DNA from 3 places in the Streptomyces sp. NPDC033180 genome. Region 1 is predicted to be linked to each of the others. Evidence: riboswitches for the same ligand, from Rfam matches in the RefSeq annotation. Region 1 holds a riboswitch; each other region holds the start of a gene.
The links. A riboswitch is a leader RNA that binds a small molecule or an ion and turns the genes downstream of it on or off. The one in region 1 is predicted to bind cobalamin.

Region 1 (3,269 bases):
AGGCGGAAGGACTCCGTGGCCCAGTCCAGGTACGCGGCGTGCTCGGCGGTGCGCAGCGGCAGCGTCTCGCGCAGCGCGGGCTCGTCCACCTGGATGACCGAAGTCCCCGCCGCCTCCAGGTCGTTGACCTCGTCGCGCAGGGCGAGGGCCACCTGACGTGCCGTGTCACCGAGCGGTTGGTCGTCGCGGACGAAGGACCAGGCGAGCATGGTGACGGGGCCGGTGAGCATGCCCTTCACGGGGCGGTCGGTGAGCGAGTTGGCGTACGACGTCCAGCGCACCGTCATCGGTTCGGGGCGTGAGATGTCACCCGCGAGGACCGGCGGGCGCACATAGCGGGTGCCGTACGACTGGACCCAGCCGTGCTGCGTGGCGAGATAGCCGGTGAGCTGCTCGGCGAAGTACTGCACCATGTCGTTGCGTTCGGGCTCACCGTGCACCAGGACGTCGATGCCCGCCTTCTCCTGGAAGGCGAGGACCTCGCGGATCTCCGAGCGGATGCGCTCTTCGTAGCCGTCCGTGTCGATGCGGCCCGCACGCAAGTCGGCCCGCGCCGTGCGCAGTTCGGCGGTCTGCGGGAACGAGCCGATGGTGGTCGTGGGAAGGAGCGGCAGACCGAGGCGGGTCCGCTGGGCCGCCGCACGCTCCGGATAGGCGTGCGCACGGCGGGCGTCGGCGCCCGTGACGGCGGCGACGCGGGAGCGTACGGCCGGGTCATGGGTCAGAGCCGAGCCCGAGCGGGACGCCAGATCGGCGCGGTTGGCGGACAGTTCGGCCGCGATGGCCCCCGTGCCCTGGGCCAGGCCGCGGGCCAGCGTGGCGATCTCGGTGGTCTTCTGATGGGCGAAGGCCAGCCAGCGGGCGATCTGCGGGTCGATGTCACGCTCGGCGGTGGAGTCCAGCGGGACGTGCAGCAGGGAGCAGGACGCGCAGACGTCGACCCGGTCGGCGAGGCCCAGGAGCGTGCCCAGGGTGGAAAGGGACTTCTCCAGGTCGTTGATCCAGATGTTGCGGCCGTTGACGACGCCCGCGACCAGCCGCTTGCCGGGCAGCCCGCCGACGGCGGCGAGATCCTCGAGCTGGCCGGCGGCGGACTCCGTGAAGTCCAGGGCGAGGCCCTCGACCGGAGCCTTGGCGAGCACGGGCAGCGCCTCGCCGAGCCTGCCGAAGTAGGAGGCGACGAGCAGCTTCGGACGGTCGGTGAGAGCGCCCAGGTCGCGGTACGCGCGGGCAACGGTGTTGAGTTCGGCCGGGGTGCGGTCCTGGACCAGGGCGGGCTCGTCGAGCTGCACCCACTCGGCGCCCGCAGCGCGCAGGTCGGCGAGGACCTCCGCGTACACGGGCAGCAGGCGGTCGAGCAGCGTCAGCGGCTCGAAGTCGGCGGCCACGCCGGGCGCGGGCTTGGCGAGCAGCAGATAGGTGACCGGGCCGACAAGGACGGGACGGGCGGCGAGGCCGAGCGCGACGGCCTCCCTGAGCTCGTCCACCTGCTTGGTGGAGTCGGAGGTGAAGACGGTGTCGGGGCCCAGCTCCGGCACGAGGTAGTGGTAGTTGGTGTCGAACCACTTGGTCATCTCGAGCGGCGCCACGTCCTGGGTGCCGCGGGCCATCGCGAAGTAGCCGTCGAGCGCGTCGGTGTCGACGGCCTCGCGGTGCCGCAGCGGGACGGCTCCGACCATGACGCTGGTGTCCAGGACGTGGTCGTAGTACGAGAAGTCACCGGTCGGCACTTCGTGGATGCCGGCGTCGGTCAGGCGCCGCCAGGTGGACCGGCGCAGCTGCGCCGCGGTCTCCCGGAGGGTGTCGGCGGTGACGCGGCCCTTCCAATAGCCCTCGACGGCCTTCTTCAGTTCCCGGTCGGGGCCCTGGCGGGGGTAGCCGTACACGGTGGACCGTGCTGCCGGGGCTGCGGACTTCGCTGTCACGGAAATCTCCTTCGCGAGATGACTCCTGAGGATCCCGGGGACGGGACACGGACGCGAAGGGATGACGAACCGGGCGGACCGAACGCACGCCACCGGCGTGGTGCTCCACCTGATCTGTACGCCGACCCGCCCACGAGGTCACCGGGATGTCCGCGCGTGAGGGATCACGCACGGGCAACGGGCAGGTCTTCGGACTCGCGGGCACACCTGCCGAGGCAGATTCCTACTGGCCGTCGCTTCCCGGACCCGGGCTCGGATCCAGTGCGTATGACGGCGGTCGTTCCCACTCACCGCTGCGGGGCAGTCCCGGATTCCCACCGGGTTCCCTCTTGCGACGCGTCTGCCTGGCGGGCAGGGCGAACCAGCTGCACCGATCAGGCTAGAGGGTGGTCGGCTTCTTGGGCAGTACTGATCACATTCCGGACCGTGAGGTGAGACACGGGCCCGTGGGCGGGGCGGGCACATGGGTGGGGCGGGCACATGGGCGGGGCGGGCACATGGGCGGGGCGGGCACGTGAAGGGGCGCGGAACAGATCACCACTCTGTTCCGCGCCCCGCTCACAGCAGCCGCGGGCCCCTCAGCCCGGCGGCGGACCCGGGCCCCTCAGCCCCGGTCGTAGAGGTGGAACCCGCGTCCGCTCTTGCGGCCGAGCAGCCCCGCTTCGACCATGCGCGAGAGCAGCGGCGGCGGGGCGTACAGGGGTTCCTTGAACTCTTCGTAGAGAGATGCCGCGATGGAGGCGACCGTGTCCAGGCCGATCAGGTCCGCCAGCTTGAGCGGGCCCATCGGGTGTGCGCAGCCGAGCTCCATGCCCGCGTCCACGTCGGCCGCCGTCGCGAAGCCGGACTCCGTCATGCGGATCGCCGAGAGGAGGTAGGGCACGAGCAGCGCGTTGACGACGAAACCCGCCCTGTCCTTGGACCGCACGACCGTCTTGCCCAGCGTGTACGTGGCGAAGTCCTCGACGGCGGCGACGGTCTGCGCGGCTGTGTGCAGCGAGGAGACGACCTCGACCAGGGGAAGGACGGGTGCGGGGTTGAAGAAGTGCAGTCCGATGACGCGGTCGGCCCGATGGGTCGCCATGCCCAGCCGCATGACCGGGATGGAGGAGGTGTTGGTGGCGAGGATCGCCCCGGGGTCCTCGACGACCTTGTCCAGGGCGGCGAAGATCTCCGTCTTCGCCGCCGTGTCCTCGACCACCGCCTCGACGACGAGGTGGCGGTCGGCCAGGTCGTCCAGGCTGCCGGTGACGACCATGCGGGCCAGGGCGTCCTCGGCGTCGGCGCGGTCCAACGTGCCGCGTTGGACGGCGCGTTCGAGTGACGTGGCAACGCGTTCGCGGG
Region 2 (3,269 bases), on a different contig from region 1:
GACGGCCGTCTCACCGTCGTCCGTCACCTCCAGGATCTCCGTGCAGAGGTTGGAGGAGTGGACGGTGTGGCCGGGCTCCGCCGTCTGGTTGGCGGTGCGGTTGGCGGCGTCCTTGAACGTCATCCAGCCGTTGCCGGTCTGCGCGAGGGTGCGCATCATGCGGCCGTAGAGGTCACGGGCCGGGATGGTCTTGCGGGCGAGCCCGGCGGCCTCGGCCTCGCGGTAGGCGGCGTCGAACTCCTCGCCCCACAGGTCGACGAGCTCGGGCACGTCGGCCGGCGAGAACAGCGACCAGTCCTCGCTGGCGGCGACCCGGCGCATGAACTCGTCCGGGATCCAGTGCGCGAGGTTGAGGTTGTGCGTGCGGCGCGCGTCCTCACCCGTGTTGTCGCGCAGCTCCAGGAACTCCTCGATGTCGGAGTGCCACGTCTCCAGGTAGACCGCGGCGGCGCCCTTGCGGCGGCCGCCCTGGTTCACGGCGGCGACGGAGGCGTCCAGGGTCTTCAGGAACGGGACGATGCCGTTGGAGTGGCCGTTCGTGCCGCGGATCAGCGAACCGCGGGCGCGGATGCGGGAGTACGAGAGGCCGATGCCGCCCGCGTGCTTGGAGAGGCGCGCGACCTGGTGGTAGCGGTCGTAGATGGAGTCCAGCTCGTCCAGCGGGGAGTCGAGGAGGTAGCAGGAGGACATCTGCGGGTGGCGGGTGCCGGAGTTGAAGAGCGTCGGCGAGGACGGCAGGTAGTCCAGACGGCTCATCAGGCGGTACAGGGCAGCGACTTCGTCCACCGAGCGCGCGGAGCCGTCCTCGGCGAGGCCGCTCGCGACGCGCAGCATGAAGTGCTGCGGGGTCTCGATGACGTGCCGGGTGATCGGGTGGCGAAGGAGATAGCGGCTGTGCAGGGTGCGCAGACCGAAGTATCCGAAGCGGAAGTCGGCGCCGTCCTGGAGGGCGGCGTCCACGAGCCCGTCGAGGTGCTCCGCGTGGTCGGCGACGAACGCGGCGGTGCGGTCCGCGATCAGTCCCTCGCGGTGTCCCACGGCGACCGAGTCGGAGAAGGAGCGCACGCCCTGCGAGGCCGCCTCGTCACGGATGCTGAGACTGAGGAGCCTGGCCGCGAGCTGCGAGTACGTCGGGTCCTCGGAGATGAGCCCGGCGGCCGCCTCGGTCGCGAGCTCCCGCAGCTCCGCCACATCCGCTCTGGCCGAACGGCCGCGCAGCGCGGCGGCGGCGACCCGGCCGGGGTCGGCGTCGGGGAGGTCGGCGGTGAGGTCGGTCAGGGTACGCAGCAGCGCGGTTCCTGGGCCGTCGGCGGTCTGCTGACCGTCGGTGATCTGCGCTGACGCAGGTTCGGCTGGCGCGATGGTCACGGAGCACTCCCTCGCTCGGCTCAGAGCCTTGCGGAGGGGTGAGTGACACACGGGGGCCGCCCCTGGGCAGGGCTGCGCTCCGCGTCCACCAGCCCATTCCACGAGGCCCGGACGTCGTCGGCACCCGGACCGGTCGGAACGGGCGCACTGTCGACAGGTCTTCGGACTTGCGAGCACGACAAATGCGTACTCATACACCGTTGCGGGACAGTTCCGGACTTGCACCGGATTCCCCTGCGGCGACAGCGAGCACGAGCATACATCTTGTGCTGGCTCTGAGCGGCAGCCCCATATCTTGTGTCGGCGCGCACAAAAAAGCGCGGGCCGCCGGGGGAATCCGGCGGCCCGCGCCATGCGTTACGTACAGGAACAGGCTCAGTGCCCGCCCGGTGCTCCCACCGTGGCAGGCGGCAGTTCCTCCGTGACGCCGGGGTCGCCCGCGTCCGCCGTGTAGTCGCCGGGAGACGTCTCGTCGATGCCGTCAGGGGCCTTCATGGCGCGCAGGACGAAGGTCATGACCACGGTGACCACCACGTTCAGGACGAACGCCGTGAGGCCGATGTAGCCGATCTCGCCGATGCCGGGGATCTCGTCGGACGAGCCGCCGAAGTGCTTCTGCGTCGGCGAAGCGACACCGTACGCGGCAGCCGTTCCGTAGACCATGCCGACCGCCCAGCCCGCGAGCAGCGCCCAGCGGTGGAACCACCGCGTGAACAGGCCGCCCACCAGCGCGGGCATGGTCTGCAGGATCCAGATGCCGCCCAGGAGCTGGAAGTTGATCGCGACCGTCTTGTCCATGGTGAGCACGAAGGCGAGGGCGCCCACCTTCACCAGGAGCGAGACAAGCTTGGAGACCTTGGTCTCCTGGGCGGGCGTCGCGTCCGGCTTGAGGAAGTCCTTGTAGATGTTCCTGGTGAACAGGTTCGCGGCCGCGATGGACATGATGGCGGCCGGGACGAGCGCGCCGATGCCGATCGCCGCGAACGCGACGCCCGTGAACCAGTCGGGGAACATGTTCTCGAACAGCTGCGGGATCGCCAGCTGCCCGTTCTCCACCTTCACCCCGGCCGCGATCGCCATGAAGCCGAGGAGCGCGAGCAGCCCCAGCATCAGCGAGTAGAGCGGCAGGATCGTGGTGTTGCGGCGGATCACGTTGCGGCTCTTGGAGGAGAGCGTCGCCGTGATCGAGTGCGGGTACATGAACAGCGCGAGCGCGGAGCCGAGCGCGAGCGTGGCGTACGTCCACTGCCCGGCCTCGCCCGGCGCGAGACCCGCGACGGGCTTGCCCGCGGCCTCGTTCGCCGACGAGAACTTGTCGCCCGCCGCCTGGAAGATCTCGTCGAAGCCGCCGAGCTTGATCGGGATGTAGATGATCGCGACGGCGATGACGAGATAGATCAGGCCGTCCTTCACGAACGCGATCAGCGCGGGAGCGCGCAGACCCGACGAGTACGTGTACGCGGCGAGCACCGCGAACGCGATCAGGAGCGGCAGGTCCTTGATGAACCAGTTCGTGTCGGGGCCGCCGCCGACGCCCATGACGTCGAGCACGGCCTGGATGCCGACCAGCTGGAGCGCGATGTACGGCATCGTGGCGAGGATGCCGGTGACCGCGACGGCCAGCGAGAGCCCCTTGGAGCCGAAGCGCCCGCGAACGAAGTCCGAGGTCGTCACGTATCCGTGCTTGTGCGAGACCGACCAGAGCCGCGGCAGGAAGGTGAAGATCAGCGGGTAGACGAGAATCGTGTACGGCACCGCGAAGAAGCCGGCCGCGCCCGCCGCGTAGATCGCCGCCGGGACCGCGACGAACGTGTACGCCGTGTAGAGGTCGCCGCCGAGCAGGAACCACGTGACCCAGGTGCCGAACGACCGGCCGCCCAGGCCCCATTCGTCCAGGCTCT
Region 3 (3,269 bases), on a different contig from region 1:
CGTCCATCGCATACTGGAAGGCATGGAGAGCGTCTCCCGGGAGTTCGTCCGGGCCGCACCGCGGCTCGACGGCATGGTGGTGTCCGCCGTCGGCTACCGCACGAAGGGCGAGCTGCCCGGCCTGCACCGCGGCCTGCCGTCCCCGTACCTGACGCTGATCTTCTCGCTGGACGGCCCCGTCGTCACCGGCCTCACCCCCGAGCAGGCGGGCGGCCGCGACGCCACCCGCACGGACATCGTCCTCGGCGGCCTGCACCAGTCCCCGGCGTACGTCGTCAGGCCCGAGCACGAGGCGGGCATCCAGCTCGCCGTGCACCCGCTCGCCGCCCGCGCCCTGTTCGGCGTACCGGCCGCGGAACTGGCCGGCGACCTGCTGACCCCCGGCGCGGAGGTGATGGGACGCCGCGCCGTCGACGTACGGGAGCTGTTGTGCGAGCAGGGCAGCTGGGAGGAGCGGTTCGCCTCCCTGTCCGCCTACTTGAGGCAGCGCGCGGCCGATGACCGGACCGCGGGATCCGTACGCCCCGAGGTCGCCGAGGCCTGGGCCTGGCTCGCCCGGCACCGGGGCGTCGGCACCCTGCGCGGACTCTCCCGGCACGTCGCGCTCAGCGAACGCCGCCTCACCACGCTCTTCCGCGCCGAGACGGGCCTGACCCCCAAGCAGGCAGGACGCCTGATGCGCTTCCAGCGCGCACGCAACGCCGTCGTACGCCCTGTCGCGGCGGGCGCAGCCCCCGACCTGGCCCGCGTCGCCGCGGACTGCGGTTACTACGACCACTCCCACCTGGTGCGGGACTTCCAGCAGTACACCGGCGTGAGCCCCAGCGGCTGGCTGGCCGAGGAGTGCCGGAATATCCAAGCCGGGAGCCATGGCGGGGGCGAAGAGTAGGTCCCATGAACACCACCGAGAACCAGCCGCAGCCCCAGCCGAGCACCACCTCAACCTCGACGTCCGCCTCCGCCTCCGCCGGGCGTGCCCCCGACGTCTGGCCGACGCTCCAGGCCCACGACGCCCCCGCCCTGATCGACTTCCTGGTCGGCACGGTCGGCTTCCTGCGCACCGCCGTCTACGAGGACGGCGACCGCGTGGCCCACGCCGAGCTCGACTGGCCCGAAGGCGGCGCCATCATGCTCGGCTCGTACGACGAGAAGTCCCAGGAGTGGTGCCTGCAGCCGGGCACCTTCGGCGCGTACGTCGTCACCGACCACGTGGACGACCTCTACCAGCGGCTCACCGCCGCGGGGGTGAAGATCATCCGTGAGATCGAGGACCAGCCCTACGGCAGCAGGGAGTTCGGGATCGCCGACCCCGAGGGCAACAAGTGGTCCTTCGGCACCTACCGCGGCGCACCGAGGCCCGAGAAGGCGTCCTGACCTCGCGTGATGGCAGGCGGCGTGACCCCGCGTGATAGCTTGCGAGCGCCAGTCAACCCACACCAGGGCCAGGGAATCCGGTGCGAATCCGGAACTGACGCGCAGCGGTGAGGGGGAACGGGCGGGGCCACGGCCACTGGGCGTCCACGGACGCCTGGGAAGGCGCCCCGCCCGGCCGATCCCCGAGTCCGAAGACCTGCTGGCACCTTCGCCCGCGCACCGGGCGGCGGAGGTGACGAAGCAGGCCAGGCTCCGCGTATGAGCCGTGAGACTCAAGGGATCGTGTGTCCTCCACCGCCCGTCGTGTACGTAGTTCGGCCCGTCGTGTACGAGTGCCCGTCCTCCTCGCCGCGGCCCTGGCCGTCACGCTGACCTCGTGCGGAGGCGGCTCTTCGACCACCTCCGGCGGGGGCGGGAAGGCCGAGGGCTACCCACTGACCCTCACCTCCTGCGGCAAGAAGGCGGAGATCAAGGCGCCGCCGCGGCGGGCGGTCTCCCTCGACCAGGGCTCCACGGAAATCCTGCTCTCGCTCGGCCTCGCGGACCGCATGGCCGGCACCGGCACCTGGACGGATCCGGTGCTCAAGGGTCTGGAGAAGGACAACGCCAAGGTCGACCGGCTCGCCGACAGCTACCCCTCCTTCGAGAAGGTCCTCGCCCAGGAACCGGACTTCGTGACCGCTTCCTTCCTGGCGACGGTCAGCAAGGGCGGCGTCGCCGACCGCGCCAAGTTCACCGAACTCGGCGTACCCGCCTATGTCTCGCCCTCGGACTGCGCGGGCAAGGACAACAGCGGCGACGGCGACGGCCGCCGCGTCGAGACGCTGACCATGGGCACGGTGTACGGCGAAGTGCGGGACCTGGCCAAGGCGTTCGGGGTCGAGAAGCGCGGGGAACGGCTGATCGCGGACCTGAAGGGCAGGGTGGCGAAGGCGAGTAGGGCGATCAAGAAGGCTGACGCGTCCGACACGACGCTCCTCTACTGGTTCGCCAACTCCGACGCGCCCTACATCGCGGGCTGCTGCGGAGCCCCGGGCATCATCACGCGTGAACTCGGCGTGAAGAACGTCTTCGACGACACCCGGGACGAGTGGCCCCAGATCAACTGGGAGACGGTGGCGGACCGCGACCCGGACGTCCTGGTCATCGGCGACCTCACCCGCAAGTCGCAGACGGCCGAGAGCGCGAAGAAGAAGATCGAGTTCCTGGAATCCAACCCGGTCACCAAGAACCTGACCGCCGTGAAGAAGAAGCGGTACGTGCTGCTGAGCGGCCAGGCCATGAACCCGACGATCCGCACGGTGGACGGCATGGAGCAAGTCGCCGACGCGTTGCGCGAGTTCGGTCTCGCCAAGTGACGGGTGCCGCGGGCGCCCCGGGCGGCATACGCCACAAGCTGCTCCGGCGTCGCGTGGTGCTCCGGCGTCGCGTGGTGCTCCGGCGTCACATGGTGCTCCGGCGTCACATGGTGTTCTGGCGTCACGTGGTGCTCTGGACGGCAGGCCTTGCCGCCCTCCCCCTCTCCGTGGCGGTGGCCGTCACCATCGGCCCCGCGGACATCTCCGTACCGGACGTGTGGTCGGCGGTCGCGGCCCACCTCGGCTGGGGAGAGGCGCGGCTGACGCCCATCCGGGACGGCATCGTCTGGAACCTGCGCATGCCGCGCACGCTCCTCGCGGCGGTCTGCGGCGCGGGCCTCGCCGTCTGCGGCACGGTCCTCCAGTCCGTCCTGCGCAATCCACTCGCCGATCCCTTCGTGCTCGGCGTCTCCTCGGGGGCGTCCACGGGCGCGGTCGCGATCGTCGTCCTGGGGGTGGGCGGGGGAGTGGTTTCGGTCTCGGCGGGCGCCTTCGTCGGAGCCGTCTGCTCCTTCGCACTGGTCCTGCTGCTCAGCC

Region 2: another riboswitch for cobalamin. It lies ahead of ACZ5WE_RS17590 (ribonucleoside-diphosphate reductase subunit alpha); the one in region 1 lies ahead of metE (5-methyltetrahydropteroyltriglutamate--homocysteine S-methyltransferase).
Region 3: another riboswitch for cobalamin. It lies ahead of ACZ5WE_RS02420 (ABC transporter substrate-binding protein); the one in region 1 lies ahead of metE (5-methyltetrahydropteroyltriglutamate--homocysteine S-methyltransferase).

Annotation. Positions count from the first base shown of each region.
Region 1 is NZ_JBVIPU010000009.1:113,433-116,701, reverse strand. It holds gene metE (5-methyltetrahydropteroyltriglutamate--homocysteine S-methyltransferase) at 1-1,925, opposite strand, end outside; cobalamin riboswitch at 2,089-2,306, opposite strand; gene ACZ5WE_RS24025 (3-hydroxybutyryl-CoA dehydrogenase) at 2,530-3,269, opposite strand, start outside.
Region 2 is NZ_JBVIPU010000005.1:234,800-238,068, forward strand. It holds gene ACZ5WE_RS17590 (ribonucleoside-diphosphate reductase subunit alpha) at 1-1,368, opposite strand, end outside; cobalamin riboswitch at 1,504-1,627, opposite strand; gene mctP (monocarboxylate uptake permease MctP) at 1,744-3,269, opposite strand, start outside.
Region 3 is NZ_JBVIPU010000001.1:515,081-518,349, reverse strand. It holds gene ACZ5WE_RS02430 (helix-turn-helix transcriptional regulator) at 23-889, shown strand; gene ACZ5WE_RS02425 (VOC family protein) at 895-1,374, shown strand; cobalamin riboswitch at 1,407-1,592, shown strand; gene ACZ5WE_RS02420 (ABC transporter substrate-binding protein) at 1,707-2,732, shown strand; gene ACZ5WE_RS02415 (FecCD family ABC transporter permease) at 2,840-3,269, shown strand, end outside.